3 regions of the Rhodococcus sp. P4_C10 genome follow, and region 2 is predicted to be linked to each of the others. Evidence: riboswitches for the same ligand, from Rfam matches in the RefSeq annotation. Region 2 holds a riboswitch; each other region holds the start of a gene.

Region 1 (9,973 bases), on a different contig from region 2:
GGGCCTGCCGGACGCCGCGTACCGGGGCGACGGGCAGATGACCAAGCACGAGGTGCGGGCGCTCACGCTGAGCGCGCTCGCGCCCGCGTCCGGTGAACTGCTCTGGGACGTCGGCGGCGGCTCGGGCACCATCGGCATCGAGTGGATGCGCAGCCATCCCCGTTGTCGCGCGGTCGCGTTCGAGCGCGAGCCGTCACGGGTCGAGCAGATCCACGACAACGCGTCGGCGTTGGGCGTGCCGGCGCTGGCCGTGCGGGGCAGCGCGCCCGCGGCCTTCGACGCTGAGTCCGCCGGCCCGGACGCGATCTTCGTCGGCGGCGGCGTCACCCAGGACGGCCTGCTCGACGCCTGCTGGGCGCGGCTGCGGCCGGGCGGGCGGATGGTCGTCAACGCGGTGACCGCGGAGTCGGAATCGCTGGTGCTGCAGTGGCACTCGCGGCTCGGCGGCGACCTCCGCAAGTTCCAGGTCTACCGCGGCGAACCGCTCGGCGGATTCACCGCCTGGCGGCCCCAGCTTCCGGTCGCCCAGTGGTCGGTGTCAAAGCCCAGCTCCGTGACAGAGACGACAGAGGAGTCGAACCAGTGACCATCCACTTCATCGGAGCCGGGCCGGGTGCCGCGGACCTGATCACCCTGCGGGCGGCGCGGATCATCGCCGCCAGCCCGGTGTGCCTCTACGCCGGCAGCCTGGTGCCCGCCGAACTGCTCGCCACCTGCCCGGAGGGCGCCGAGGTCGTCGACACCGCCCGGATGAGCCTGGACCAGATCGTCGACAAGCTCGTCGAGGCCGACCGCTCCGGGCTCGACGTCGCGCGCCTGCACTCCGGTGACCCGTCGATCTACTCCGCTGTGGCCGAACAGGTTCGCCGCCTCGAGGCCGCCGGCGTCGGGTACGACATCGTGCCCGGGGTCCCCGCGTTCACGGCCGCCGCTGCAGCCCTGAAGCGCGAGCTCACCGTCCCCGGGGTGTCCCAGTCGATCGTGCTTACCCGCGTCTCCACCCTGTCGACCGCGATGCCGCCCGGCGAGGACCTGCGGTCCCTCGGCCGCAGCGGGGCGACGATGGTGGTCCACCTGGGCGCGCACCGGATCGAGCAGATCGCCGAGGAGCTGTCCGAGAGCTACGGCTCCGACTGCCCGGCCGCGGTGGTCGCCTTCGCCAGCCGCCCCGACGAGGTCGTGCTGCGGGGCACGCTGGCCACCCTGGTCGAGCAGGTCCACGCGGCGGGCATCACCAAGACGGCGGTGGTGATCGTCGGCCGGGTGCTGGCCGCGGAGGGCTTCCCGGACAGCTACCTGTACTCGGCGACCCGGTCCCGCGCGACGCACTGATGCGCCGTGTCCTGGTGCTCGGCGGGACCCGCGAGGCCCGCGACCTCGCGGCGCTGCTGCACGCCGACCCGGCGGTGTCGGTGGTCTCGTCGCTGGCGGGCCGGGTGCGTGAGCCGGTGCTCCCCGTCGGCGAGGTCCGGGTCGGCGGGTTCGGCGGCCGGGACGCCCTCGCGGAATGGATGCGGGGCAACCGGATCGACGCCGTGGTGGACGCCACCCACCCGTTCGCGACCCGGATCACCGCCAACGCCGCCTGGGCGTGCGCGCGGGCGGGGGCGGCGCTGCTGGTGCTGCGCCGGCCGGAATGGGTTGCCGGGGCGGGAGATCGGTGGCACCCGGTCCGCGACCTCGCCGAGGCCGCACGCGAGGTGCCGGCGCTGGGGCGGCGGGTGTTCCTCACGATCGGGCGTCAGGGCGTCGACGCGTTCGCCGGCGCGCCGGGCCGGTACCTGGTCCGGGCCATCGACCCGCCGGAGGTCGCGATGCCGGCCGAGGCGACGCTGCTGCTCGACCGCGGACCGTTCACCCTCGACTCGGAGATCGCGTTGATGCGTGAGCATCGCATCGAGGTGCTGGTGACCAAGAACAGCGGCGGCGCGCTCACCTCCGCGAAACTCGGCGCCGCCCGGGAACTGGGGGTTCCGGTGCTGATGGTGGCCCGCACACCGGTGCCGCAGGGGGTGGCGTCGACCTCCGATCCGACGGCCGCCGCACGCTGGGCGTCGGGAGTAGCGTGAGGCACGGGGACGCCCACCCGAGTGAGGAGAGCCTCGTGACTGCATCCGAGCACCACCAGCACACGGACCACGACCACGTCCACGGACCCGAGTGCGGCCACGTGGCGGTGCCGCACGGCGACCACGTCGACTACGTCCACGACGGACACCTGCACCGGGTGCACGGCGACCACGTCGACGAGTGCGAGAGCGCGGGGCACACCGTGCACGGCGAACACGAGCACCACCACGGCGAGGGATGCGGCCACGTCGCGGTGCCGCACGGCGACCACGTCGACTACATCCACGACGGGCACCGTCACGCCCCGCACGGCGACCACTACGACGAGCACTGACCCGGCGCCGGGGCCCGCACAGGCCTTCTGCCCCCGTCACACCGGAACTGGGCGTCCAACGGGGGTGTGACGCGGCGAAAGCCCGTGTGCGGGGCGACCGGTCGAGCAGCTAGCCCGGGTAGCGCCGCGGCGTGAACACCCGCGGGCCGGTCGCGCTCTGCACCACCGTGGTCAGCGACGAGCCGATGATCAGCAGGCAGCGCATGTCGATCTCGGCGGGGTCGAGTTCGCCGAGGGTGACGATCCGCACGCTCTCCTGCGGTCCGGCGACGTCGCGGCCGATGATCACCGGCGTCTCGGCGGAGCGGTGCTCGAGCAGCAGGTCCCGCATCGCGCCGACCTGCCAGGTCCGGGACTTCGACGCCGGGTTGTAGACGGCGATCGCCATGTCCGCCGCCGCGACCGCGGAGATCCGCTTGGCGACGATGTCCCACGGCTTGAGCCGGTCGGAGAGGGAGATCATCGCGTAGTCGTGGCCCAGCGGCGCGCCGACCCGGCTGGCGACGGCGTGCGCGGCGGTCATGCCGGGCAGCACCCGGACCGGGACGTCGGACCACTGCGGCTCGGCGCCCATCTCGACCACCGCGGCGGCCATCGCGAACACGCCGGGGTCGCCGGAGGACACCACGACCACCCGGGCGCCGCGCTTGGCGAGGTCCAGGGCCATCGCCGCGCGCTCGGACTCGACCTTGTTGTCGCTGGCGTGCCGGAGCTGGCCGGCGACCACGGGCACCCGGTTGACGTACGTGGTGTAGCCGACGATGTCGGTGGCGCGGGCCAGCTCGTGACGCACCTCCGGGGTGGTCCAGGCGTCGTCCCCGGGGCCGAGGCCCACGACGACAACCTCGCCCGGACCGGCCGCGGTCGTTGCCGCGGGGTTGTTCGACGGGCTGGGCACCAGGGCGATCGAGAAGTAGGGCACCGAGGACTCGTCCACGTCGGCGGCCGCGAGCACCCGCTGCTTCGCCGTGCTGGCCCGTTCGACGTAACTGGCCTCGGCGAGCCGCCCGGAGTCCTCCAGCGCCTGCCGCACCGCCGGATACGTCCGGCCCAGCTTGAGGATCGCGGCCGAGTCGGTCTCGCGGAGGCGCCGGGTCAGCTCCGCGACGGGCAGGGTGCCGGGCAGCACGGTGAGCACCTCGTCGCGCTCGACCAGGGGCCGGCCCAGCGCCGCGGAGGCCGCGCTGATCGAGGTGACGCCGGGGATCACCTCGGCGTCGAAGCGGTCGCACAGCCGCTTGTGCATGTGCATGTAGGAGCTGTAGAACAGCGGGTCGCCGGCGGCGAGCAGGGCCACCGACCGGCCGGCCTCGAGGTGCTCGGCCAGCCGCTGCGCGGCCGACTCGTAGAACTCGTCGATGGCGCCCTGGTAGCCGCCGGGATGGTCGACGGTCTCGGTGGTCACCGGGTAGACCAGGTGCTCCTCGAGCTGACCCTCGCGCAGGTACGGCGCCGCGACGGCCCGCGAGATGCTGCGGCCGTGCCGGGCGCTGTGGAAGGCGATGACGTCGGCCTCGGAGATGATCCGCGCGGCCTTGACCGTCACCAGTTCGGGGTCGCCCGGGCCGAGCCCGATGCCCCAGAGCTTGCCGGTGGCAACCCGGGTCGATGCGTCGGCCATCACTCGACCTCGGTGGCGATGGCGTTGAGGGCGGCGGCGGTGATCGCGCTGCCGCCGCGGCGGCCGCGGACCACGAGGTACTCGGTCTCGCCGCTGCGCGCGATCAGGTCCTCCTTGGACTCGGCCGCGCCGATGAAGCCGACCGGGCAGCCGATGATCGCCGCCGGCCGGGGCGCTCCCTGGTCGATCATGTCGAGGAGGTGGAACAGCGCGGTCGGTGCGTTGCCGATCGCGACCACCGCGCCCTCGAGCTTCGGGCCCCACAGCTCCAGCGCCGCGGCGGAGCGGGTGTTGCCCAGCTGCTCCGCGATCACCGGGACCCGCGGGTCCGCCAGCAGGCAGAGCACTTCGTTGTTGGCGGGCAAGCGCTTTCGGGTGACCCCGGAGGCCACCATCGTCGCGTCGCAGAGGATCGGGGCGCCGGCGCGCAACGCGGCACGCGCGGCGGAGACCACACCGGGGGAGAAGGCGACGTCGTCGACGAGGTCGACCTGGCCGCAGGCGTGGATCATCCGCACCACCGTCTGCGAGACGTCCGCGGGGAACCGGGTCAGGTCAGCCTCGGCGCGGATCGTGGCGAAGGACTGACGGTAGATCTCTGCCCCGTCGCGGATGTAGTCGGTCATGCGGACCACGATAGTGGCTTCAGGACGACGGCCGATCCACCCGGTAGCCGTCGCCGGTGGCCACCACGTCGGTAACCTCGCCGCGCGGTCGGCCGCACTTTCGCTCGCAGCCCGCCCAGTGCTGACGGCCCTCGCCGATCTCGCCGGCCGCCAGCGCCGCGCCCAGGTCGGCCCGCACGTCGGCCAGCGCCTTGCCGCATCCCGGACGCCCCGTGCACGCGCTGACCTGCAGCCACGGCGAGTTCTCGTCGAAGATCAGGCCCATCGGCGCGAGCACCCGCACCACCTGCTCGGCCGTCCAGTCGTCGAGGTCGCAGACCAGCACCGAACGCCAGGGCGTGACGACGAGCGGTTTGTCCACCGCCGCCAGGAACTCCGCGACCCGGGCGCTCATGGTGCCGAGCGCGAGCCCGGCGGCGAGGGTCACCGCGCCGTCGCCGTGGTCGAGCCAGCCGATGGGCCCGGTGCCCACCGCGGGCAGGTCGACGGTGTCGGCGGTCCCGGCGCTCAGGCCCAGCCCGCTCAGCAGCCGCTCCACGCCGCCGTCGATCTCGTGCAGGCGCCACTGGTCCTCGCGGATCTCGAGCAGCAGGCGCGCGGCGGCGAGGAGCACCTCGACGCCGTCGGCCGCGGGGATCCGGGCGCCGTGGTCGCGGCCCGCGAGCACCAGCGCCACCTCGTCGGCCCCGATGGCGTGCAGGCCCAGGTCCGCCGACAGCCCGGAGACGTCGCCGCGGCCGTCGTCGAGGGAGAACATCACCCGTCCCGGCAGCGCGGCCAGCGCGGGATCGGCGCACAACCCGCGGTCGAGGTCCTGGACCCAGCCGCGCACGTCCACCCGCCCGCCGATCCGTCCGGAGAGGGGGCTGGCCAGGATGTTGCGCACCCGCTCGTGGCTGGGCGAGGGCAACAGCCCGGCGTCGGCGAGCCGGTCCGCGAACGCGGCCGGGTCGGTCACGGCCCGCAGCTGGATGTTGCCGCGGGAGGTGAGCTCGAGCTCGCCGCCGGCGAGGTCGTGGGCCGCGGTGGCCAGCGTCTGCAGCTGCGCGGCGGTCAACACGCCGCCGGGCAGCCGCACCCGGGCCAGCGCGCCGTCGGCGGCCTGGTGCACCTGCAGGGCGCCCGGGCAGGCGTCGGGGCGGGACCGGTCACCGGTGGCCGGTCGGGGGGAATTCGGGTTCGCGGACATCGTCTCCAGGTTACGTTCCGCGCACCGGTAGGCTCAGCGGCGCTTGCGACAGCTCACGAGGAAACCGGCGTGAATCCGGTGCGGTCGCGCCACTGTGACCCGGTACGGCCGGGGAGTCAGACACTCGTGTGCTGCCGTCCGGAACCAATGGGGCGCGAGACCCCGAGGAGGCCTCACCCGTGATCCTGCTGCTGTCGACGTCCGACACCGACCTGCTCAGTGCCCGATCCAGCGGCGCCGACTACCGCTGGGCCAACCCCGCCCGGCTGCTCGTCGACGACCTGCCCGCCCTGCTCGACGGCGTGGACCTGGTGGTGGTGCGGATCCTCGGCGGCAAGCGCGCCTGGGAGGAGGGCCTGGACACGGTGCTCGCGGCGGGCCTGCCGACCGTCGTGCTCGGCGGCGAGCTGGCCCCGGACGCCGAGCTGATGGAGCTGTCCACGGTGCCCGGCGGCGTCGCCGCGGAGGCCCACGCCTACCTCGCGGAGGGCGGGTCGGAGAACCTGCTGCAGCTGTCCAACTTCCTCTCCGACACGGTGCTGCTGACGGGCCTCGGGTTCGACGCGCCCACGCACACCCCCACCTGGGGTCACCTGGATCGGCCGTCCGCCGTGCCGGAGGCCGACGCGACCGTCGCGGTGCTCTACTACCGCGCGCAGCACCTGGCCGGGAACACCGCATACGTCGAGGCGCTGTGCCGGGCGATCGAGGACCGCGGGGCCCGGGCGCTGCCGATCTTCTGTGCCTCGCTGCGCACCGCGGAGCCGGAGTTGCTCGACGCCCTGCGCGCGGCCGACGCGATGGTCGTCACCGTGCTGGCCGCCGGCGGCACCCGGCCCGCGGGCGCCACCGCGGGCGGCGACGACGAGGCCTGGGACGTCACCGAACTCGCGGCGCTGGACGTGCCGATCCTGCAGGGCCTGTGCCTGACCAGCAGTCGTGAGACCTGGGAGGCCAACGACGACGGCCTCTCGCCGATGGACGTCGCGACCCAGGTCGCCGTGCCCGAGTTCGACGGTCGGCTGATCACGGTGCCGTTCTCGTTCAAGGAGATCGACGCCGACGGCCTGACCAGCTACGTCCCCGACCCCGAGCGCGCGGCCCGGGTGGCCGGCATCGCGGTGCGCCACGCCCGGCTGCGGCACATCCCGGTCGCGGACAAGCGGATCGCGCTGATGTTGTCGGCGTACCCCACCAAGCACGCCCGGATCGGCAACGCCGTCGGCCTGGACACCCCGGCCAGTGCGATCGCGCTGCTCACGCAGATGCGTGACGCCGGTTACGATCTCGGCCCGCTCGACGGCGAGGACGCACTGCCGGGCCTGGCGGCCGGGGACGGCGACGCGCTGATCCACGCGCTGATCGCGGCGGGCGGTCAGGACCCGGACTGGCTGACCGCCGAGCAGCTCGAGGGCAACCCGATCCGCATCTCCGCGGCCCGCTACAGGCAGTGGTTCGACACGCTGCCCGCGGACCTGCGCGAGGGCGTCGAGGAGCACTGGGGCGCCGCGCCGGGTGAGCTGTACGTGGACCGTTCCGCCGATGCCGACGGCGAGATCGTCGTCGCGGCAATGCAGGTCGGCAACGTGGTGCTGATGGTGCAGCCGCCCCGCGGGTTCGGTGAGAACCCCGTCGCGATCTACCACGACCCGGACCTGCCGCCGAGCCACCACTACCTGGCCGCGTACCGCTGGCTGGCGGCGCGTCAGGACGAGGGCGGGTTCGGCGCGGACGCGGTGGTGCACCTCGGCAAGCACGGCAACCTCGAATGGCTGCCCGGCAAGAACCTCGGCATGTCCGCGTCCTGCGGCACCGACGCCGCGCTCGGCGAGCTGCCGCTGATCTACCCGTTCCTGGTCAACGACCCGGGCGAGGGCACCCAGGCCAAGCGCCGCGCACACGCCACCCTGGTCGACCACCTGATCCCTCCGATGGCCCGCGCCGAGTCCTACGGCGACATCTCACGGCTCGAGCAGCTGCTCGACGAGCACGCCAACATCTCTGCGCTCGACCCCGCGAAGCTGCCCGCCATCCGCCAGCAGATCTGGACGTTGATGCGGGCGGCGAAGATGGACCACGACCTGGGCCTGGCCGAGCGTCCCGAGGAGGACGTGTTCGACGACATGCTGCTGCACGTCGACGGTTGGCTGTGCGAGATCAAGGACGTGCAGATCCGGGACGGGCTGCACGTGCTCGGTCGGGCGCCGCACGGCGACGCCGAGGTGGAGCTGGTGCTGGCGATGCTGCGGGCGCGCCAGATGTGGGGCGGAGAACAGCATGTGCCGGGTCTGCGGGAGGCGTTGGGGCTCAGCGAGTCCGGTGACGAGTCCCGCACCAGGGTCGACGACGTGGAGGCCACCGCCCACGAACTGGTGCGGGCGATGGCGGTTGCCGACTGGGATCCCGCCGCGGCCGACGCCCTGTCGGAGGACGAGACGGTCCGGCAGATCCTCCGGTTCGCGGCCACCGAGGTGGTGCCGCGTCTGCGTCAGACCGACGACGAGATCACCCAGGTGCTGCGGGCGCTGGACGGCCGCTTCATCGCGGCCGGCCCGTCCGGCTCGCCGCTGCGCGGGCTGATCAACGTGCTCCCGACGGGCCGCAACTTCTACTCCGTCGACCCCAAGGCCGTGCCGTCGCGGCTGGCCTGGGAGACCGGTCAGGCGATGGCCGAGTCGCTGCTGGCCCGCTACCTCGCCGACCACGGCGAGTACCCGAAGTCGGTGGGCCTGTCGGTGTGGGGCACCTCGGCGATGCGCACGTCCGGCGACGACATCGCGGAAGTCTTTGCGCTGCTCGGTGTCCGGCCGGTGTGGGACGAGGCCAGCCGCCGCGTCACCAGCCTGCAGGTGATCACGCCCGAGGAACTGGGCCGGCCGCGCGTCGACGTGACGGTCCGGATCAGCGGCTTCTTCCGGGACGCGTTCCCGCACGTGCTGGCACTGCTCGACGACGCGGTCCGGCTGGTGGCCGACCTCGACGAGCCCGCCGAGCAGAACTACGTGCGGGCGCACGCCCAGGCCGACCTGGCCGAGCACGGCGACGAACGACGCGCCACCACCAGGATTTTCGGCTCCAAGCCGGGCACCTACGGCGCCGGTCTGCTGCAGCTGATCGACTCGAAGAACTGGCGTGACGACGCCGACCTGGCGCAGGTGTACACCACGTGGGGCGGCTACGCGTACGGCCGCGGCCTCGACGGGGCGCCGGCATCGGACGACATGCGGACCGCCTACCGCCGAATCGCGGTGGCGGCCAAGAACACCGACACCCGCGAGCACGACATCGCCGACTCCGACGACTACTTCCAGTACCACGGCGGCATGGTCGCGACCGTCCGTGCGCTGACCGGGAAGTCCCCGGAGGCGTACATCGGCGACAGCACCCGCCCCGACGCGGTGCGCACCCGCACCCTGTCGGAGGAGACGGCCCGGGTGTTCCGGGCCCGGGTGGTCAACCCGCGCTGGCTCGAGGCGATGCGCCGGCACGGCTACAAGGGCGCCTTCGAGATGGCCGCGACGGTGGACTACCTGTTCGGGTACGACGCCACCACCAACGTGGTCGCCGACTGGATGTACGAGAAGCTCGCCGAGACCTACGTGCTCGACGAGCAGAACGCCAAGTTCATGACGGAGTCGAATCCGTGGGCGCTGCACGGGATTGCGGAGCGACTGCTCGAGGCCGTCGAGCGGGACATGTGGGAGGAGCCGTCGCCGGAGGTCCTCGACGGCCTGCGCCGGGTGTACCTCGAGACCGAGGGCGAACTCGAGGGGGAGTAGCGCCGCCGGGCCGCCGGGGGACCCGCACCCTAGGCTTGGGGCCATGAGCCCCACGCTGAGCGAGATCGGTGCCGCCAAGTACGTCCTTCTGACCACCTTCCGCAAGGACGGGTCGGCGGTCGCGACGGCGCTGTGGGCGGCCCCCGACGGTGACCGTCTGCTGATGTGGACGGTCACCGACTCGTACAAGGTCAAGCGGATCCGGCGGAACCCGCGGGTGACGGTCGGCGCCTGCGACGTGCGTGGGAACCCGAAGGGCGAGCCGGTCGAGGCCACCGCGGTGGTGCTCGACGACGCCGGCACCGAGCATGCCCGAGAGGTGATCGCCCGGCGCTACGGCGTGTTGGGTTGGCT
Region 2 (9,973 bases):
CAACCGCAGCAACTCCGCGGACTCGCGCTACCACGTCGGCGACGAGTACAACGGCACCGTGCCGGTGGACAATGTCATCGGCAAGGCCGTCGCGATCGTCCTGCCGCCGTCGCGGTGGGGGCTGATCGATTCGCCCGACATCCAGAGCAACTGAGAAACCGAGTACCCGAGCACGTGAGCAGTTGGCCACCACGGACCGTCATTCGCAGAGCCGCCGGCCTGCGGACGATGGAGTCCGCTCTCATCCGTACCGGGCTCGGACCGGTCGCGGGCGTCGACGAGGCGGGCCGGGGCGCGTGCGCCGGTCCGTTGGTGGTCGCCGCGTGCGTGCTGGGACCGAAGCCGCACGCGGCGCTCGCCGGGCTCGACGACTCGAAGCGACTGACCGAACGGGTCCGGGAGGAGCTCTTCCCGGTGATCCAGCGGCTCGCCCGGGCCTGGTGCATCGTGGAGATCCCGGCGTGGGAGGTCGACCGGCTGGGGGTGCACGTCGCCAACATCGAGGGCATGCGCCGCGCGGTGGCCGGGCTGTCGCCGGCGCCAGGATACGTTCTGACGGACGGGTTCCGGGTGCCGGGGCTGCCCGCGCCGTCGCTTCCGGTGATCGGCGGTGACGCCGCCGCGGCCTGCATCGCCGCCGCCAGCGTGCTCGCGAAGGTCTCGCGGGACCGGACCATGGTCGCGCTGGACGAGACGATCCCCGGCTACGGCTTTGCCGGGCACAAGGGCTACAGCACCGCCGCGCACACCGCGGCGATGACCGCGCTCGGGCCCAGTCACGAGCACCGGATGTCGTACGCGAACGTCGCCGCGGCCCGGTCGGCCCGGCCCGCGGCCGAGGTCGCGGGCGGAAGTGTGGGCGGGCGAACAGCAGGCGAAATGTACACCGCGGCCGTCGGTGCGCGATGATGGTGATTCACCCCAGAGCAGGAGGACGTCGAAGCCGATGAGTGCCGAAGATCTCGAGAAGTACGAAACGGAGATGGAGCTGTCGCTCTACCGTGAGTACAAGGACATCGTCGGCCAGTTCGCCTACGTCGTCGAGACCGAACGCCGGTTCTACCTGGCGAACTCGGTGGAGCTGATCCCGCACAACGCGGACGGGGAGATCTACTTCGAGGTGCGGATGGCCGACGCCTGGGTGTGGGACATGTACCGCCCGGCCCGGTTCGTCAAGCACGTGCGGGTGATCACGTTCAAGGACGTGAACGTCGAGGAGTTGGAGAAGTCCGACCTGCGGCTGCCCGAGAACGGCCCGTTCGGCGACTAGTGCCGGTGCGCGGCTCGGATCGGCCGCGTTCACACACCTGCTGTCCCCATCACACCCCCGTTGAGCGTTCAACGGGGGTGTGATGGCGTCAAGGGGTATGTGCGCGAGACCGGTGAGCGCCGACCTCAGGCGACGGTGACGCCGTTCTCGAGCAGGGTGGTCCGCAGCACGAACGCGGCCTCGTCGCCGAGGATCCCGTCGACCAGGGCGAGGTAGCGGCCCACGAACTCGGGCCCGTGCGGCGCCAGCTCGGCGTCGTCCGGTTCGAGGTGGTGTGCCAGCTCGTGCAGCACCACCAGCTCCCGCAGCGCCCACGAGCTGCCGCGGCGGTGCAGCGGGACGGCCACGGTCGCGGTCGCCGGCTCGTAGTGCGCGGCCGTCGCGCCGGCCCGCGCGCGGACGGTGACCGGTTCGGCGGCCCGGGGCCAGTCGGTGCGCACCCAGTTCAGGGCCCGCACCCGGTCGAGGTAGTCCTGCACGGAGTCCACCGACGCGAACTTCCGCTCCACCGGCAGCGTGATCCGCGAGCCGAACAGCTCGAGTTCACGGCCGGTGCCGGTGTCGGCGCGGTCGAAGATGCGGCGCACCACCGTCTCCGCCTCGTACACGCGGGAGCGCTGGCCGTCCCGGGGAGCGCTCACCGCGCGGGGCCGGAGAGCTGCCGGCGCGCCGACGGCAGCTCGGGCGCCTGGCCGAGACGGGCCACCCGGCCGGCCCGGTCGCCGGCGTGGCGGGCCTTCGAGGAGTGCCCCGCGGTGGCCCGGGCGCCGCGCCAGGAGCCGCGGGCGGAGGACGTCTGGGCGTAGAAGTCGGCCAGCTCGACCTGCTTGTCCCGCAGCACCAGCGCCGTCCCGGTCGGCCGGCCGCCCTCGCCCGGGGCTGCGTCGCGCACCGCGTCGGCCTCGGCGGCCGCCTTGGCGGTGGCCAGCCGCTCGCCGATCTGGGCGGCGAACGCCAGCTGGAAGTTCAGCCGGGCGGTGACGCCGGCGACCGGCCGGTGCGCGCCCGAGGCGAGGAACGCGTCGGAGGCCCGCACCATCTGCACCAGCAGGCCGGCGTACAGCGCCTCGCAGGCGTCGATGTCGGTGCCGAAGCCGTACGCGAACACCTGGGTGGAGTTGTGGGCGACGTCGCACTGCACGTCGTTGGCGGCGGCGATGCTGACGAACAGGTGCACGTAGGTGCGCAGGCCCTTCCTGCCGGTCTCGCCGATCCGGATGGCGCGCTGGACGGGGGAGACGCGCTGCTCCCGGCGTGAGGTGTGCGCCCGCGCGACCGCGAGGTCGATCGAGGTGACCGTCGCGAGGCGCTGGGCGGCCTCCATGAACGCCTGGGCCTCGTGCGGGTTCGTGGTGGACTCGGCCTGGCGCAGCAGCCCGCCGATCCGTGCCAGCATCTTCTCGGAACTCACCCCGACGAGGGTAGACGCCGTGACCGACACCGGCGGCGGTGTGCCTGTCGTTGCGGCGCCGGCGAGGGCACAATTCACGCTGCCGGTACATCGAGCAGAGGAGTCATCGTGGACGACGCCGACATGCACATCGGTCTCGAGGCGGCGCGCGGTCACCTCGCGTCGCAGCCCTTCAGCGTCCTGCTGGGCGCCCGGCTCGTCTCGTTCGACGCGGACGGTGCCCGCATCGAGCTGGACACGAGGCCGGAGCTGTTGCAGCAGAACGGGTTCCTGCACGGCGGCGTGCTGGCCTACGCGGCCGACAACGCGCTGACCTACGCGGGCGGGACGGTGCTGGGCCCGGCGGTGCTCACCGGTGGGATGACCATCGAGTACATGCGGCCCGCGGACGGGCCGACGCTGCGCGCGACGGCGTGGGTGGTGCACGCCGGCAGCCGTCGCGCGGTCTGCGCGTGCGAACTGGAGACGGTCGCCGAGGACGGCAGCAGCCGGCTGTGCGCGGTCGCGCAGGGGACCGTCTTCCCGGTGTGACGGGCGGCCGCGCCGGGAGAATCGGCGAACGCGTCGCCAACGGGTCGCCGCTGATCCCGCGGGGCCGCGATCGGCCGAGGTCAGCGCCCCGCACCGCGGTTGTCCACAGCCGCCGGATCTGTCCACAGGGCCGACGTTTCCGGTGGTCACCCGGGACCGCCGACCGGGTCGGCGGGGCACCGTCGGGGCATGGCACGAAACCTGGAGTTGGGCGCACAGGGCGAGGACCTGGCCGTCGGTCACCTCGCCGCCGGCGGCATGACGATCCTCGAACGGAACTGGCGGTGCCGCTACGGCGAGCTGGACGTGATCGCCACGGACGGCGACACGGTGGTCTTCGTCGAGGTGAAGACGAGGTCCGGCCGCGGCTACGGCACCCCGGCGGAGGCGGTGACCTTCGCGAAGCAGTCGCGGATCCGGCGGCTGGCCGGACTGTGGCTGCGGGAGCAGCCGCGGGGCTGGACGCGGGTGCGCTTCGACGTGGTCTCGGTGCTGGTCGAGCCCGGCCACGAGCCGACGCTCGAACACCTCCGGGCGGTGTTCTGATGACGCTGGGGCGCGCGCACTCGGTGGCGGTGCGCGGGGTGGAGGGGCAACTGGTGGAGATCGAGGCGGATATCGGTCGGGGCCTTCCCGGTGTACACCTGGTGGGTCTGCCGGACACCGCGCTGCAGGAGTCGCGGGACCGGGTGCGGGCCGCGGTCGCCAATTCCGGTGAGAAGTGGCCGGATTCGCGGGTGATCCTGGCGCTCTCGCCGGCCACGCTGCCCAAGGGAGGCAGCATGTACGACCTCGCGTTGGCCTGCTCGGTGCTGGTCGCGGACGGCCGGGTGCCGGCGGCGGACCTCGACCGCAGCGTGCTGCTCGGCGAGCTCGCCCTGGACGGGAGGCTGCGGGCGGTGCGAGGGGTGCTGCCCGCGGTCCTCGCCGCCAAGCAGGCCGGCTGGCCGTCGGTGGTGGTGCCCTACCCGGCGCTGGCGGAGGCGGGCCTGGTCGACGGCATCGAGGTGCTGGGGGCGCGCGACCTCGGCGAGGTGATCTGCTGGCTGCGCGGTGAGCTGAAGCTGACCGCGCCGACGCCGGTGCAGGCGGACCCGGAGCCGGTGACGGCGGACCTCAGCGACGTCGCGGGCCAGGGGGAGGCTCGCCTCGCGTTGGAGATCGCCGCCGCCGGCGCCCACCACCTGATGCTGACCGGCCCGCCCGGGATCGGCAAGACCATGCTGGCGCAACGGCTTCCGGGCGTGCTGCCGCCGCTGAGCGACGGGGAGGCGCTGGAGGTGACGGCGATCCACTCGGTGGCCGGCCTGCTCACCACCGAACGGCCGTTGATCACCGAGCCGCCGTTCGTGGCCCCGCACCACACCTGCTCGGTCAGCGCGCTGGTCGGTGGCGGCTCCGGGATGGCCCGGCCCGGCGCGGTGAGCCGTGCGCACCGCGGCGTGCTGTTCCTCGACGAGTGCGCCGAACTGGGCGTCAAGGCGCTCGAGGCGCTGCGCACCCCGCTCGAGGACGGCGAGGTGCGGATCGCCCGCCGCGACGGTGTGGCCCGCTACCCGGCGCGATTCCAGCTGGTCCTCGCCGCGAACCCGTGCCCCTGCGCACCGCCGCGGGAGGTGGACTGCATCTGCACCCCGACCGTCCGCCGGCGCTACCTCGGCAAGCTGTCGGGGCCGTTGCTGGACCGGGTGGACCTGCGGGTGCGGATGCGCGAGCTGTCCGTCGGGGCGCTCAACGGCGACGCCTCGGAGTCCACCGCGTCGGTGCGCGAGCGGGTGTCGACTGCACGCGCCGCCGCCGTCGCGCGCTGGCAGGAGTTCGGGTGGCGCACCAACGCCGAGGTGCCCGGCCCCGCCCTGCGGCAACGCTTTCGGCTGTCCCGGCGGGCCCTAGTGCCGCTCGAGAGGGGGCTGCGGGAGGGCCAGATCACCGCCCGCGGCGCGGACCGCGCGCTGCGAGTGGCGTGGACGCTGTCGGACCTGGAGGGACTACCGGTGCCGGGCGAGGACGAGGTGGGTCTGGCGCTGGGCTTCCGGGAGCTGGGCTTCAAGGATCGGAGCGGCGCGTGAACACCAGGGCGGCGGCCTGGGCGTACCTGTCCCAGGTGGCGCAGGGGCCGTGCGCGCCGCTGGTGGAACTGGTGCGGGCGGTCGGTCCCGAGGAGGCCGCGCGGGCCGTGCGTGGGGCGCAGCTGCCGGAGGTGTTGCGCGCCCGGACGCAGGCGCGCCGGCACCTGGACACGGCCGAGCGGGACCTCGCGCTGGTCGAGCGGCTCGGCGGCCGGCTCTTGACCCCCGACGACGAGGACTGGCCGGAGTGGAAGCTGCTCGCCTTCGGCGGGGTCGAGCCCCGGGCGGACCGGGAGTCGGCGCCGCCGCTGGCGCTGTGGGTGCTCGGTGGCGGTTCGGTGGCGGAGCTGACCGAACGCGCGGTGGCGGTGGTGGGGACCAGGGCGGCCAGCGGCTACGGCGAGCATGCAACGAGTCAGTTCGTCGACGACCTGGCGGGGGAGGGCTGGACCGTGGTTTCCGGGGCGGCCTACGGCATCGACGGCGCCGCGCACCGGGCGGCGCTGGCGGCGGGCACGCCGACCGTGGCGGTGCTGGCCTGCGGGGTGGACCGGGCGTACCCCGCGGGCCACGGGCGACTGCTGCGGGAGATCGCGAAGGAGGGGTTGGTGGTCAGCGAGTACGCGCCCGGTACGCCGCCGGCCCGGCACCGCTTCCTGGCGCGGAACCGGCTGGTCGCGGCGCTGGCGGACGCGGTGCTGGTGGTCGAGGCCGGCGCGCGCAGCGGGGCCCGCAACACCGCCGCCTGGGCCGCGCGGCTGGGCCGGCCGGTGCTGGCGGTGCCGGGACCGGTGACCTCCGCCGCGTCGGTGGGTTGTCACCGGATGATCAGGGACGGCGAGGCGCAGTTGGCGGCGCGGGCGGCGGACGTCGCGGAGGCGGCGGGGCCCGTAGGGGTGGGGGAGCCGGAATCCGGTCCGGCGCGCCGGCTGGACGGGCTGTCGGCAAGGGCGGCGCAGGTGTACGAGGCGTTCCCGGCGTCGGGTTCGGTTGGGGTGCGTGAACTCTCGGAGGGGTCGGGACTGCCGCTGAACTCGGTGCGGGGCGCGTTGCCGGTGTTGGAGATGAGCGGGCTGATCGACTCGGACGAGACGGGTTGGTTCCGGCGGTGAGGTGAATCGGCCGCGGGGACGGGCGGATTCGGGCGGACGCGGGTGCGATAGCCTGCAGCGGTCATGATCGTCGAGGTCATGGGAAGCCGGTGCGAATCCGGCGCGGTCCCGCCACTGTGAATGCCTCCCATCGGGAGGCACGTAGCCAGATACCACCCTCGTCGACGCTCGATCACGCCACGAGGATGGACCGATCACACGATGGATGTTGTAGGCGGAGCCCTGTCCGCGCCACGAGAAGAACACTCCGGCCGCCGAGGCAGGCGGACCGTCCTGGTGCTGCGGCCGACGGTCAGCGGGGTCGACGAGAAGTCCGCGGAGCGGCTGCTGCGCGAGGTGCGTGGCCATCGGGGCGACGACGTCACCCTGGCCTACCTGGACGCCGCCACCCCGACGCTGCACGACGCCCTCGACGCGGCCGTCGCCGACGGCCTGGGTGCGGTCCTGCTGCTGCCCGTGGCGGTCCCGCGTGACCGCTACCTCATCACCTGGACGCAGAGGGCCGTCGCGAACTGGCGCGAGACGCGCGCCGACGCCGACCTCCTGGTCACGCTCGGCGAGGACACCGGCGCCGAGACCGCCGTCGCCGCGGCGGTGGCATCGGCCTGCGACGGTGCGGGATCCGCCGTCACGGCGAGCCCCGCCTCGTACCGCAGCCCCGCCTGGTCGGAGATCGAACCGCACCGTGACCACGTGCTGGTGTGCAAGGGACCCCGGTGCATGGCCTACGGCGCCGGGCCGGTGCACCGCGCGCTGACCGCGGCGACGAAGGCGGCGCCGCCGCCGGGACCGATGGTGACGGGCTCGGGCTGCCTGAGCCCGTGCAACCTGGGGCCGCTGGTGGTGGTCTACCCCCGCGGGGAGTGGTTCGCCGGGCTCGACCCGGACGACGCGAAGGCCCTGGTGGCGGACCTGGTGGACGGGACGGACGAACTCACGGGCAAGCGGGTTCGCGGGGGTTTCGACGACTGACGGCGGCGCTCACCGGGGGCCGGAGCTCTCGCGGAAGCCGATCTGGGCGGCGCGCCACTCGCTGGGGGTCTGGTCGAACTGGCTTCGAAACCACCTCGTGAAGCTGCCGGGGGTGGAGAACCCCAGCAGCAGGGCGACCTCGGTCAGCGAGTACCGCGGGTTCGTCACGAACCGTTCGGCGAACGAGATGCGCACCGAGTTGAGCACCGAGGTGAACGTCTCGCCGGAGGCCGCGAGCTGCCGGTGCACGGTCCGCCGGTCCACCCCGAGGCTCCGGGCGACCTGCTCGACGGAGCAGCGGCCGGTGGGCAACAGGACCTCGATCAGCTCGCGGGTCCGGTCCAGCGCCGTCGTCTCGGTGGAGGCGGGGAGCGCGTCGAGGAGTTGCCGGGCGTAGGGCCGCAGCAGCTCGTCGGACAGCTGGTTCGGGGCATTGAGGTCGTTGGCGTAGAACACGATGCCCGTGGTCTCGTACTCGAATTCCACTGTGTTGCCGAATATTCGGCGATACGTGCTGGTGTCTGCCGGCGCGGGATGCGTGAAACCGACCGTGACGGGCTGCCAGCGGGAGCCGAGGAAGCCGCGAAGGATCTGATGGGTCGCGCCGACGGCGAGCTCGATCGACTGACGGGAGTCGACGGTCTCGCCGAGGTCCAGGCCGATCCGTAGCGTGGCCAGTCCGCTGGCCTCGGTCAACCGGATTCGCAGGGCCTCGTTGTAGGTGTGCTCGTAGCGGATCAGCACCTCCAACGCGCTCCGGACGTCGGGCTCCTCCCGGATCACCAGGCTGAGCGGGCCGAGGTTGGACAGCCGTCGAAGCTCCGCCAGCCGCAGCCCGAAGTCGTCGCGCCCGGAGGCTGCCGCCGAGTTCGCGAGCAGTCGGACGATGGCGGCGGCGGAGGCCCACTGGTCCTGGACCGACAGGCCCGCGGGGCTCAGGCCGACCTCGCGCATGAGGGCGGCGGCGTCGACACCGACCGACTGGCAGAGCTCGATGTAGCGGTTGAGTGACGCGTATCTGGCGAGGGGTTTCAAGACCTTGGCTCCGTTCAACCGGGTGATGTCCCGAAATGACGTGTTGCATGTCCCGCTAAGTGAAGCATGTGATGGGCGCCGCACCTAATGTCTGTTGCATCACATCGAAACCATGAGGAAGGGCGGTGCCGGACAATGACGATCACGACGAGCGTGCTGCAGGCCTCCGGCACGGCACCGACGGCATGGCAGCCCCGCGACCTCGCGGCCGACGACTCGTGGCGATACGCGATCTCCCCGGCCCACCTCGCTGAGATGGACACGGCGCTCGCCTCCGTGCGCAACCAGAGCACCCCGCTCCTGCAGGTCACCCGCGAGCTCTTCCCGCTGCCGACTCTCGGCGAGATGCTCGAGCGCGTCGCCGCGGACCTGGAGAGCGGATACGGGCTCGCGGTGGTGCAGGGACTGCCGGTGGCGCACCACGGCCGCGCCGACCTCCGGACCGTCTTCTGGGGGATCGGGCAGCACCTCGGAATCCCGGTCTCGCAGAACTCCTCGGGCCACAAGCTGACCAGCGGTTCGGCGACGGAGGCCTTCGCCTCGGGTGGCTCGGACGTCCAGGCGGTGCTCTGCCTGGGAACCCGCCACCGCGTCTCCGTGGTCAGCTCGGGTGCGGTCTACCGCGAGGTCTCGAGTCACCGCCCCGACCTGGCCGACCGCATGTTCGGCCCCTGGTACTTCGATCGCCGGGGCGAGGAACTGCCCGGCGAGGCGCCGTACTACTCGACGCCGATGGCGTGCTGGTCCGACGACAAGCTCAGCGTCCGGTACGCCCGCGCGGACATCGCGGCCGCGCAACGCCACCCGGATGTGCCGCGGCTGGGCCGCGCCGAGGAGGAGCTGCTCGACCTGGTCGACGACCTCGCGAGCTCCGACGCCTTCCGGTTCGACATCGACCTCGAGCCGGGCGACCTGCTCCTCGTGAACAACTACACGACCCTGCACTCGACCGCGGACGCCGGCGAGACGGATCCCGATCGGGACCCGCTGGCCCTCTGGTTGAGCCTGCGCCGGGGGCGACCGCTGCCGCCGGACTTCCTGGTCGACGGCGACGATCACGCCGGCGGACCGGGGCGGGGCGGCATCCCGCCACGCGACGTGATCGTGCCCGGCCCAGCGACCGCGCGGCCCCGAGACCGGCGGCTCGGCGCCCACTGACCGAAGGCAACTCGACCTCGGATCGCCCGGTTCCACCCGGAACGGTCCACCCGACCACCGACCAGGCTGCCCACCGCGGCCGACCTCAACTGCCGAACTCCGAACGAGTCGAGCATCCAAAGATTGGAGAACCCGTGGCACACGCCATTCGCTTCTACGAGACCGGTGCCCCCGAAGTCATGAAGTGGGAGACCGTCGAGGTCGGCGAGCCCGGAGCGGGCGAGGTCCGCGTCCGACACGAGGCGGTCGGACTCAACTTCGCCGACACCTACTTCCGCAGCGGCCTGTACCCCGCCGCGCTGCCCGCCGGGATGGGCGTCGAGGCCGCCGGCGTGATCCAGGCGGTCGGCGCCGGCGTGGAGGGCTTCAAGGAGGGTGACCGGGTCACCTACACGGGCAGTCCCCTCGGCGCGTA
Region 3 (9,973 bases), on a different contig from region 2:
ATCGTCTGGACCCCGGGTCCCTGGCGCTTCGTGATGATGGCGCTGCGCCACGTGCCGCGGGCGATCTTCCGCAAGCTGCCGATCTAGGCGGCTCCGCAGCCTGTGTGCCTTTCTGGTTGCTCCAACTACCAGAAAAGCGCACAGGCGCGCAGCGCCTAAACTCTCGAATCGTGACGACCACCGCCGCCAGCCCCGTCTCCCCCAGCCACGTCCAGCCCGCTCGCCGGGCCGCGTCCGCCGCCGGGGAGATGGTGCTGGCGGCGCTCGTTTCGGTGGTGGTCGCCGCCGTCGGACTGGTCGCCTTCTCGGTGGTCCAGTGGCCGGCGTTCAACTCCTCCAACGTCACCCGCGCGCTGACCACGGTCGGGCAGGTGCTCACGCTGTCGGTGCTGGCGCTGTCCGTGTGGCTGCTGCGCCGACGCCGCGCGACCACCCTGGCGAAGGTGCTGTCCTGGGCCGGGGTGTCCGGGTTCGTCACCGTCACCCTCGGCATGCCGCTGGCCGCCACCAAGCTGTACCTGCACGGCGTCTCGGTCGACCAGGAGTTCCGCACCGAGTTCCTCACCCGGATGACAGACACCGCGGCTCTGAAGGACATGACCTACGCGGACCTGCCGTCGTTCTACCCGGCCGGCTGGTTCTGGTTCGGCGGGCGGGTCGCGAACCTGCTCGGCATGGACGGCTGGGAGGCGTTCAAGCCGTACGCGATCGCGTCGCTCGCGGTGGCGTCGGTGATCGCACTCGTGTTGTGGTCCAGGCTGATCCGCGCCGACCTCGCCGTGCTGGCGACGGTCGCGACGACCGCGCTGACGGTCGGGTACGCCTCGCCCGAGGCGTACAGCGCGATCCTGGTGGTGCTGCTGCCGCCGGTGCTGCTGCTGGCGTGGGGCGGGCTCTACCGGCCCGGGGAGACCGGGTCCGGCGGGTGGGGCGCCGTCGTGGGCACCGGACTGTTCCTCGGCCTCGCCGCCACCTTCTACACGCTCTACCTGGGCTACGCGGCCTTCGCTGTGACGGTGATGGCCCTGGTCGCGGCGGGCCTCGCCGTCCGCGCACAGGGATCCTGGCGGGCGGCCCTCGACCCGCTGGTGCGCCTGGCCGCGGCCGGAGTGATCTCCGGCCTGATCGCGCTGATCGTGTGGCTGCCGTTCCTCAGCGCGCTGCGCACCGGCACGCTGTCGGGCACCGGCTCCGCCACCCACTACCTGCCCGAGGCCGGCGCGGACCTGCCGCTGCCGATGTTCGACGGCGACCTGACCGGGGCGCTGTGCCTGCTCGGCACGGTGTGGCTGGCCGGTCGCGCCGCCTCGTCGCGGCGCGCACAGGCGCTGGGCCTCGGCGTGGTCGCGGCGTACCTGTGGGCCCTGATGTCGATGGCGGCGACGGCGGTCGGCACCACCCTGCTGTCCTTCCGGCTCGAGCCGGTGCTCATCGTGTTGCTCGGCGCCGCAGGTGTTTTCGGCTTCGTCGACTTCGCCCGCTGGCTGATCCTCGCGACCAGCGAGAACCCCCGGGTCAAGGCCGCGGTGGTGGCGGTGGGCGCGCTCGGCGCGGTCGCGTTCGCCCAGTCCATCCCGCACCTGCTGGCCCCGGAGATCACCATCGCCTACACCGACACGGACGGCGACGGGGTGCGCGCGGACCAGCGTCCGCCGGGCGCCGCTGCCTACTACGCGGCGGTGGACGAGGCGATCCAGGCGCAGCGCCCCGGCCCGCGGTCCGACACCGTGGTGCTCACCGCCGACACCAGCTTCCTGAGCTTCTACCCGTACTTCGGGTTCCAGGGACTCACGTCGCACTACGCAAACCCGTTGGCGCAGTTCGACAAGCGAGCCGCCTACATCGAGTCCTGGACGGAACTGCAGACCCCGGACGAGCTGATCGAGGCGATGGACGCGACCGGCCTGCGGGGCCCCGACACGTTCGTCTTCCGCCAGTCCGACGACGGGTACACCCTGCGCCTCGCGGAGGACGTGTACCCGAACGACCCGAACGTGCGCCGCTACACCGTGACGTTCCCGGAGAAGCTGTTCGAGGACCCGCGGTTCTCGGTCACCGAGGCCGGGCCTTTCGTGGTGGTCACCCGCGTCGGTTAGGGTCCACTTGTTGTCACGGTGTTCGGGAAGTCCGGTGTGAAACCGGCGCGGTACTCGCCACTGTGAGCAGGTACGTCGACCGCTTGGGGCTCGAGCTCCGACCACTGGGTGCGCAGGCATCTGGGAAGGTGCGGTCGCCGGTCATCCCTGCGAAGCCAGGAGACCGGCCGTGACGCAGCCCTGATGTTTTCCACGAGTCATGGAAGGCGGGTCGCTTTGCGCACCCTCGTTTCGTCGCGAGCTCGCTCGCGTATCTCCCCCCGGGTCATCTCCTCCGCGGCACTGTCGATCGCTGCCGCCCTCACCCTGTCCGCGTGTGGCGGGTCGTCGGACTCCGACGGCGACACCGCTGCGATCTCCCTGCAGAGCTGCGGTCGCACCGTCACCCTCGACGGACCCGCCGAGCGCGGCGTCACCCTCAACCAGGGCGCCACCGAGACGGCGCTGTCGATCGGCGCCCAGGACCGGATGGCCGGCACGGCCTACCTCGACGACACCATCGCACCGCAGTGGGCCTCCGCCTACGCGCAGGTCCCGGCGCTCGACGAGAAGGACTACCCGAGCCGCGAGGCCCTGCTCGAGGTCAAGCCCGACCTGGTGCTCGCGTCGTACTCGAGCGCGTTCGACGACAAGGCCGTCGGCTCGCACGAGTCGTTCGACGCCCTCGGTGTCGCCACCTACGTCTCCCCGTTCGGCTGCAAGGACAAGTCGACCCGTCCCGCCGTGTCCTGGGATTCGATCGGCACCGAGATCACCGACTACGGGACCCTGTTCGGCCACGAGTCCGAGGCCGACGCCGTCGTCGCGCAGATGCGCGAGACCCTCGGAGGCATCGAGGCCGCGGCGCCCGCGAAGGGCAAGAGCATCTTCTGGTACGACAGCAACACCGACACCCCGTACGTCGGCGGCAACGCCGGCGGACCGCAGCTGATCATCGATGCGGTCGGCGGCACCAACATCTTCGCGAATGCCGACGGCGCGTGGCTCGACGGCAGCTGGGAGACGGTGCTGGCCGCGAACCCCGACGTCATCGTCCTCGCGGACGCGTCGTGGGACACGGCCGAGGAGAAGAAGAACTACATGCGGGGCGACCCGGCCCTGAAGGATCTGAAGGCCGTGCGCGACGACGCGTTCGTCGTGGTCCCGTTCTCGGCGAGCACGCCGGGACCGCGCACCATCGAGGGCGCGAGCCAGGTCGCCGAGCAGCTGGGCGGCAACGGGGCATGAGTCCGACGACCCGGGTGCCGGCCCGGGTAGCCGCGGCGACCAGCACCGGCTGGTCGGTGATCCTGGTCGCGCTGCTCGTGGTGAGCTGCGCGGCCGGGGTCGCGATCGGCGCGGCCGACCTGTCGATCGGCACAGTCGTCGAGTCGATCGCCGGACGCCTCGGCATCGGCCCGGGCACTGATCTGCTCACCACCCATATCGTCGTGGACCTGCGGATGCCGCGGGTGCTGGCAGCCGCGGCGATCGGCGCGGGGCTCGCCCTGTGCGGCGCGGTGCTGCAGTCACTGACCGGCAACCAGCTGGCCGACCCCTACCTGCTCGGCATGTCCGGGGGCGCGTCGTTGGGCGCGGTCCTGGCGCTGACGACCGGCGCGAGTGCGGTGGGCGCCTTGGGATTCGGTGCCGTCTCGTCCGCAGCATTCCTCGGTGCCCTCGGGAGCCTGCTGCTGGTGTTCGTCATCGCGACGTCCCGGTCCGGGGCGCTGCTGCCCGGTCGACTCGTCCTCGCCGGTATCGCGGTGGGGCAGTTGGCCGCGGCGCTGACGTCGGCGTTGGTGCTGTTCGGCGACCGCGACTCCGCCCACCGGGTGCTGAACTGGACCCTCGGCTCGGTGGCCGGCGTGCGCTGGTCGGGTCTGGTCGGCATCCTCGTCGTCGTCGCCGCGACGATGACGATCTTCCTGGCCTACAGCCGGGTACTGGACTCGTTCGCGTTCGGTGAGCGTGCCGCCGCGAGCCTCGGCACCAACGTCGAGCGGTCGCGCTGGGTGCTGTACGTGGTGGCGTCACTGTGCACGGCGGCGCTGGTGGCGCAGGCCGGCATCATCGGCTTCGTCGGACTCGTGGTGCCGCACGCGGCCCGGATGCTCGTCGGTCCGCTGCACGCGCGCCTGCTCCCGGTGGTCGCTCTGGTGGGCGCACTGTTGCTGGTGTGGGCCGACATCGCCGCCCGCACGGTCATGCCCGGGCGGGAACTGCCGATCAGTATCGTCACCGCCGTCGTCGGGGTGCCGGCGTTCGTGTGGCTGCTCCGACGACGGGGAGCCGCCTCATGACGCACCACTCTCCGGAGATCCGGGTCGAGGACGTCACCTGGTCCGCCGGAGGCACGCGGATCCTCGACCGCGTGTCGTGCACGGCCCCGGCCAGGCGGGTCACCGGGCTGATCGGGCCGAACGGTTCGGGCAAGACGTCGCTGCTGTCGACCATCGCCCGGCTCGAACGTCCCGACAGTGGACGGGTGCTGATCGGCGACGTCCCGGCGACCGCGATGCACCGGCGCGAGTTTGCCCGCACCGTCGCACTGGTGGAACAGCATTCGGCCACCGAACTGGACCTGACGGTGGAGCAGATCGTCGAACTCGGCGCCATCCCGCACCGTGGCGGCTGGGCCCGCCCCGCCGCGCTCGGCACGGGTGAACTGGTCACCGACTGTCTCGCGACGGCCGGAATCACCGACCTGCGACACCGGTTGTGGCAGAGCCTGTCCGGCGGCGAGAAGCAGAAGACCCAGCTGGCCCGCGCCTTCGCGCAGCGCCCCTGTGTGCTGCTGCTGGACGAGCCCACCAACCACCTCGACGTCTCGGCGTCGCTGGAACTGCTCGAATTGATCCGGGTCCGCGGGCTCACCACTGTCGCCGCGATGCACGACCTGAACCTGGCCGCCATGTACTGCGATCATCTCGTGGTGCTGCGCGACGGCCGGGTCGTCACCGAGGGCCCGACGGAGTCGGTACTCACCGCCGAACTGCTGGCGGACGTCTACGGCCTCGACGCCCTGGTACAACCCCATCCACGAACGGGGCGTCCGATGGTGGTGCTGTGCGGGGCGGCCGCAGGCGCTGACGCACTCGTGGGGGGGGGGGGGGGGGGGGGGGGGGGGGGCCGGTGTAGATCGGGAACAGCGTGGTGCTCAGGATCGGCTGCTCGGTGAGCAGGTTGGTGGCGACGGCGCCGCCCAGGTACCCGGTCAGCAGGACCGCGCCGAGGACCGAGGTGACCGGCGCGAGGTAGAGCGCCAGGCACGCCAGCAGGACGACGCCGAAGACCCGGTTCAGCCCGGGATCGAAGCCGAGGTCCGCCATCGCGGTGCGCACCTGCTCCACGTTCGCGATGTGGGTGACCGAATCGAACAGCAGGAAGACCACGACCAGGCCGGTGACGATCCGACCGGCCAGGCGCTGCCGCGGCGTGACGGCGGCGGCCGTCGTGGCGGCGGGGGCGGACGTGGTGTGCGGGGTGATGGTCATGGCGTGCTCCGTCTCGTCCTCGTGGGCCTCACACGGGGTGCGGGAGGCGCATACCAGGTAGACCCGCACGGCCCCCGGAACTCATCGCCGCCGCGTCAGAGACGCACCGATCCGGGATCCGTCAATGTCGGGAAAACCACACCTGATCTGCGGCTTCTGACCTACTTCTCGTTGGCGGTGGAGCTCCCCGGACGGCTACCCTCGGCGGACATGAACGAGTCGAGTGCGGACCCCGGTCGCCTGCAGGCCACCTTCGTGCCCGCCCTCGCGACCCTCGCATGGTGGGGCGTCGAGGACGTCGAGTCGGCGCTGACCGCGCTCGGCCTCCCGCCGGGGACCGCCACCACCTGTCGGCTCGCGGTCCCGGTCGACGGCGCCACGGTCGCACCACGGACGGTGGGAGTTCGGGCCGCGGACCTGACCGACGTGCTGCCCGCGCTGCGGCGCCTGGATGTCGGTCCGGACGAGGTGGGCGCGTCGGTGCGGGCGTGGCACCGGGCGGCGCGCCAACTCGACGACGGCGACGACGACGACGCGGCCTGGGCGGAGCTGGCGCGGTCGATGCCGACCGCCGCGCACGCCTGCCTCCGCGCGGACGAGACGGCGGTCGGGACGGCGGCGTCCACCATCCGTCAGTTCGGCGCCGTGGCCGGCACCGGCCGCGAGCTGGCCGCCGCGGGTGTCCGGGCGACCTTGCGGCCCTATCAGATTCACGGCGTCACCTGGCTGCGCGCGCTGGCAGGCGAGGGCGGCGGCATCCTCGCCGACGAGATGGGGCTGGGGAAGACGCTGCAGGCCGTCTCGTTGCTGGCCACCCGCGCGGGGTCCGCGCCGCACCTGGTGGTGTGCCCGACCTCGGTGATCGGCAACTGGCGACGCGAACTGGACCGCTTCGCCCCCGACCTGCCCGTGGTGGTGCACCACGGCGCGAGCCGCGGGCTGCCGGCGACCGGGCCGGACGCCGCGGTGGTGCTCACGAGCTACAGCGTCCTGCGCACCGACGCGGACGAGCTGACCGCCGTCGCGTGGGACTGCGTGGTGTTCGACGAGGCCCAGCAGATCAAGAACCCGACGTCGCTGGCCGCCAAGGCCGCCGCCCGACTGCCCGCGACACTCAAGGTCGCGATGACCGGCACCCCGGTCGAGAACCGGCTCGAGGAGCTGTGGTCGCTCCTCCACGTCACCAACCCCGCCGTGCTCGGCACCCGGGCGCGGTTCCGGCAGCGGTTCGCGACGCCCATCGAGTCGGGACGGTCACGCACCGCCGCGGACCGGCTCGCCGCCGTCATCGAGCCGTACGTGCTGCGCCGCACCAAGTCCCAGGTAGCGACCGAGCTGCCCCCGAAACAGTTCTCGACGGTGGCGTGCACGCTGACCGACGAGCAGACCCGGCTGTACCGCGCCGCCGTCGCGGACGCGTTCGCCTCCGGGCTGGGCAGCGGCATCGCCCGGCGCGGCAACGTCCTGGCCCTGCTGACGACGCTCAAGCAGGTGTGCAACCACCCGGCTCAGGTCGGCGCCGGCAACGACGCCGGACTGGTCGGACGGTCCGGAAAGTTCGACCGCGCAACCGAAATGCTCGCGGAGATCGTCGAGGACGGCGACCGGGCGCTGGTGTTCACCCAGTACCGCGGCATGGGCGAGCTGCTCTCGGCGCACCTGACCGCCGAGCTGGGCGCCGGGACGATCCCGTTCCTGCACGGCAGCCTGAGCGTGGAGCGGCGCGACCGGCTGGTCGAGGACTTCCAGACCGGGCCGGACGCGGCGCCCGTGCTGATCCTCAGCCTCCGGGCGGCCGGGTTCGGGCTCAACCTGACCCGGGCCAGCCACGTGCTGCACTACGACCGGTGGTGGAACCCGGCGGTCGAGGCCCAGGCCACCGACCGGGCGCACCGGATCGGCCAGCACCGGACCGTCAACGTGCACACCCTCGTCACCGGAGGCACCATCGAGGACCACATCGCCGCCATGCACGAGTCGAAACGCGCTCTGGCCGAGTCGGTCACGGGGAACACGGAGTCGGCGCTGGCCGATCTACCCGACACCGAACTGCGCGCCCTGCTCGACCTCGACGCGATCGGCGTCTGCTGATGGGCGCGGAGTTCGGGGTCACCGCGTGGGGCCGGGCGTGGTTGCGGACCGTCGAGTCGACGGCCGCGTCCGCACCGAATCCGGCCATCCCCCAGGCGCGTTCCCTCGCGCGCAACGGGTCGGTGCACCTGACGACGATCGAGGCCGGGCGGGTCCTGGCCGAGGTTACCGTCCGCGGCAAGGTCTTCCCGGTGGCCGTTCAGGTGCCGGTGTGGACGAAGAAGGACGCCGGTGCGGTGCGGCGACTGCTCGACCGCGCCGGCGCCCGGGACCGTCGGGTGTCCGCGGGCGAGCTGCCCGACGCCCTGGTCGCCGACCTGCTGGCCGAGGACATCGCGGTGGCGCCCCCGATCGCCGAGCACGCGGCGACCTGCGGGTGCACCGGCCGCCGGCGCCCGTGCGTGCACCACCTCGCGGTGCTGTACGGCCTGGCCCAGAAGGTAGACGAGGAACCGGCGGTCGCGGTCGCGCTGCGGGAGAAAGGCGGTCGTTCGGCCGCGACGGCGACCCCGGCATCGGACTGGATCGCCCTGACCGAGATCGACCCGGCCGGGTTCTACGGGGCCTGAGCGTGCCGTCGGCCCCCTAGCCGCCGAACCAGGCCTGCGCGTCGAGCCGAAGGCCCTGCCCGCCGGTGACGGTGCGCAGGTCGGACTCGAGCGCACGCAGTCGGTCCGCGCCGATTGCCGACGCCCACTCCGACTGCAGCTCGTCGAAGATGACGGCGGAGCGGCGCAGGCTGTCCAGCCCACGCTCGGTGAGGACCACCGTCTTGGCGCGCGCATCGGACGGATCAGGTTGCCGGGAAACGTATCCCATCGCCTCCAGTCGGTCGACGGTCTTGCCCGCCGCCTGCTTGGAGACGCCGAGCCGACGCCCCACCTCGCTGGCGCTGGCGCCCTCGACGCCGATGGCCTGCATCGCGAATCCGTGAGCCGGCCGCATCTCCGGATGCCCCTGCGCGGCGAGCCGACGGTGCGTCTCGTCGATCAACGACCGGAACCCGGAGAACAGCAGGACGGGCAGCTCGTAGCCCGGACCCGCGCGCTCACTCATTCGGCACCCCTTGCGCCATATCGACAACCAGGTTTACTGTTTTGGTCAACCACATTGTCCATTCTATCCCGGGGGAAGCCGCCATGACGTTCACCGCACACACCGCCGAAACCGCCCCCGCCGCCGCCCGGCCGATCATGGCGGCGATCGAGCAGCAGTTCGGGTTCCTGCCCGCCGCGAGCGCGTTGATGGCCGAGTCGCCGGAGCTGATGCAGGCGTTCGCCCGCGCGAACGCCTTGTTCGAGCGCAGCACGCTTTCCCACCTCGAACGGGAGGTGGTGGTCTTCGCGGTCGCAACCCGGAACGAGTGCCACCTCTGCGTCGCCCTGCACTCGGCCGGCCTCACCCGCGCCGGGGCCTCGCCCGAGCTCACCGCCGCGCTGCGCGAGCGTCGCCCGCTCGACGACCCTCGGCTCGAGGCGCTGCGACGGTTCACCCTGGCCGTGCTCGACAGTGCTGGCGCGGTGGACGACGCCCGGATGCGCGCGTTCCTCGACTTCGGCTTCAGCCCCAGGCAGGCACTCGAGGTCGTGCTCGGCGTCGGCACGTACACCCTGTCCACCTTCGCCAACCGGATGACGGGCGCGCCGCTGGACGAGCCGTTCGCCCGGTTCGCCTGGGACGGCGCCGCGTAGCCCCATTTCACCGATTCGCGCCCACGGTCGCACCCGGCTTGTCATCATTGATGACAACACTGATGACAGATTCGGGACGGGGTGCACGATGGCCGACGACGGTTCGCGTCGCGCGATCCGGCTGACGCCGGAGATCATCGTGGAGGCGGCAGTGCGGATTGCCGCACGGGGCCGCCCCGACGGGCTGACCGGGCGCGCACTCGGCGAGGAACTGGGAGTGGACCGGTCCGCGGTGTGGCGACATTTCTCCGACAAGGACGCGCTCCTGCGAGCCGTCGGCGACCGGCTGCTGACGATGGCCCGCGACCGCGTCCCGACCGGGCTCGGGCCGAAACAGCGCATGGAACACCTCGCGCACGCGGTGGTCGCGGTGTTCACCGAGCACCCCTACGTGGGCGCCGCGGTAGCACCGCGCACCACCCGGGGCCCGGGCGAGTTCGCCCTCGTCGAGATGATGCTCACCTCGCTCGCCGAGATCGGCCTCGGCGACGCGGATGTCGTTCGCTACCAACGGATGCTGGCCGACAGCGTATTGGCATTTGCCGGCATGCAGGCCGGCTGGGCGGTACTGCCGGACACGATTCGGGACGCCGACGAGCGCGCCTGGCTCAGCGAGTAC

Evidence for each region. A riboswitch is a leader RNA that binds a small molecule or an ion and turns the genes downstream of it on or off. The one in region 2 is predicted to bind cobalamin.
Region 1: it holds a riboswitch for cobalamin, as region 2 does, so the genes downstream of both, cobN (cobaltochelatase subunit CobN) here and AC1DWC_RS14535 ((2Fe-2S) ferredoxin domain-containing protein) in region 2, are expected to answer to the same signal.
Region 3: it holds a riboswitch for cobalamin, as region 2 does, so the genes downstream of both, AC1DWC_RS07870 (ABC transporter substrate-binding protein) here and AC1DWC_RS14535 ((2Fe-2S) ferredoxin domain-containing protein) in region 2, are expected to answer to the same signal.

What each region holds. Positions count from the first base shown of each region.
Region 1 covers NZ_JBFUHZ010000002.1:209,161-219,133, forward strand. Annotated here, with positions in the region: gene cbiE (precorrin-6y C5,15-methyltransferase (decarboxylating) subunit CbiE) at 1-586, shown strand, start outside; gene cobM (precorrin-4 C(11)-methyltransferase) at 583-1,332, shown strand; gene AC1DWC_RS02085 (cobalt-precorrin-6A reductase) at 1,332-2,069, shown strand; gene AC1DWC_RS02090 (hypothetical protein) at 2,105-2,404, shown strand; gene cobJ (precorrin-3B C(17)-methyltransferase) at 2,514-4,025, opposite strand; gene AC1DWC_RS02100 (precorrin-8X methylmutase) at 4,025-4,651, opposite strand; gene cobG (precorrin-3B synthase) at 4,671-5,840, opposite strand; adenosylcobalamin (AdoCbl) riboswitch at 5,887-5,977, shown strand; gene cobN (cobaltochelatase subunit CobN) at 6,020-9,619, shown strand; gene AC1DWC_RS02115 (PPOX class F420-dependent oxidoreductase) at 9,663-9,973, shown strand, end outside.
Region 2 covers NZ_JBFUHZ010000017.1:69,361-79,333, forward strand. Annotated here, with positions in the region: gene lepB (signal peptidase I) at 1-154, shown strand, start outside; gene AC1DWC_RS14495 (ribonuclease HII) at 175-909, shown strand; gene AC1DWC_RS14500 (DUF2469 domain-containing protein) at 947-1,270, shown strand; gene AC1DWC_RS14505 (TIGR04338 family metallohydrolase) at 1,396-1,911, opposite strand; gene AC1DWC_RS14510 (DUF2786 domain-containing protein) at 1,908-2,681, opposite strand; gene AC1DWC_RS14515 (PaaI family thioesterase) at 2,805-3,212, shown strand; gene AC1DWC_RS14520 (YraN family protein) at 3,402-3,758, shown strand; gene AC1DWC_RS14525 (YifB family Mg chelatase-like AAA ATPase) at 3,758-5,281, shown strand; gene dprA (DNA-processing protein DprA) at 5,278-6,393, shown strand; cobalamin riboswitch at 6,418-6,568, shown strand; gene AC1DWC_RS14535 ((2Fe-2S) ferredoxin domain-containing protein) at 6,595-7,365, shown strand; gene AC1DWC_RS14540 (AraC family transcriptional regulator) at 7,375-8,400, opposite strand; gene AC1DWC_RS14545 (TauD/TfdA family dioxygenase) at 8,536-9,558, shown strand; gene AC1DWC_RS14550 (quinone oxidoreductase family protein) at 9,693-9,973, shown strand, end outside.
Region 3 covers NZ_JBFUHZ010000009.1:117,374-127,346, forward strand. Annotated here, with positions in the region: gene AC1DWC_RS07860 (decaprenylphospho-beta-D-erythro-pentofuranosid-2-ulose 2-reductase) at 1-87, shown strand, start outside; gene AC1DWC_RS07865 (galactan 5-O-arabinofuranosyltransferase) at 249-2,096, shown strand; cobalamin riboswitch at 2,096-2,282, shown strand; gene AC1DWC_RS07870 (ABC transporter substrate-binding protein) at 2,313-3,323, shown strand; gene AC1DWC_RS07875 (FecCD family ABC transporter permease) at 3,320-4,378, shown strand; gene AC1DWC_RS07880 (ABC transporter ATP-binding protein) at 4,375-5,256, shown strand; partial or broken gene AC1DWC_RS07885 (DoxX family protein) at 5,207-5,572, opposite strand; gene AC1DWC_RS07890 (DEAD/DEAH box helicase) at 5,783-7,663, shown strand; gene AC1DWC_RS07895 (hypothetical protein) at 7,663-8,232, shown strand; gene AC1DWC_RS07900 (MarR family winged helix-turn-helix transcriptional regulator) at 8,249-8,719, opposite strand; gene AC1DWC_RS07905 (carboxymuconolactone decarboxylase family protein) at 8,803-9,354, shown strand; gene AC1DWC_RS07910 (TetR/AcrR family transcriptional regulator) at 9,443-9,973, shown strand, end outside.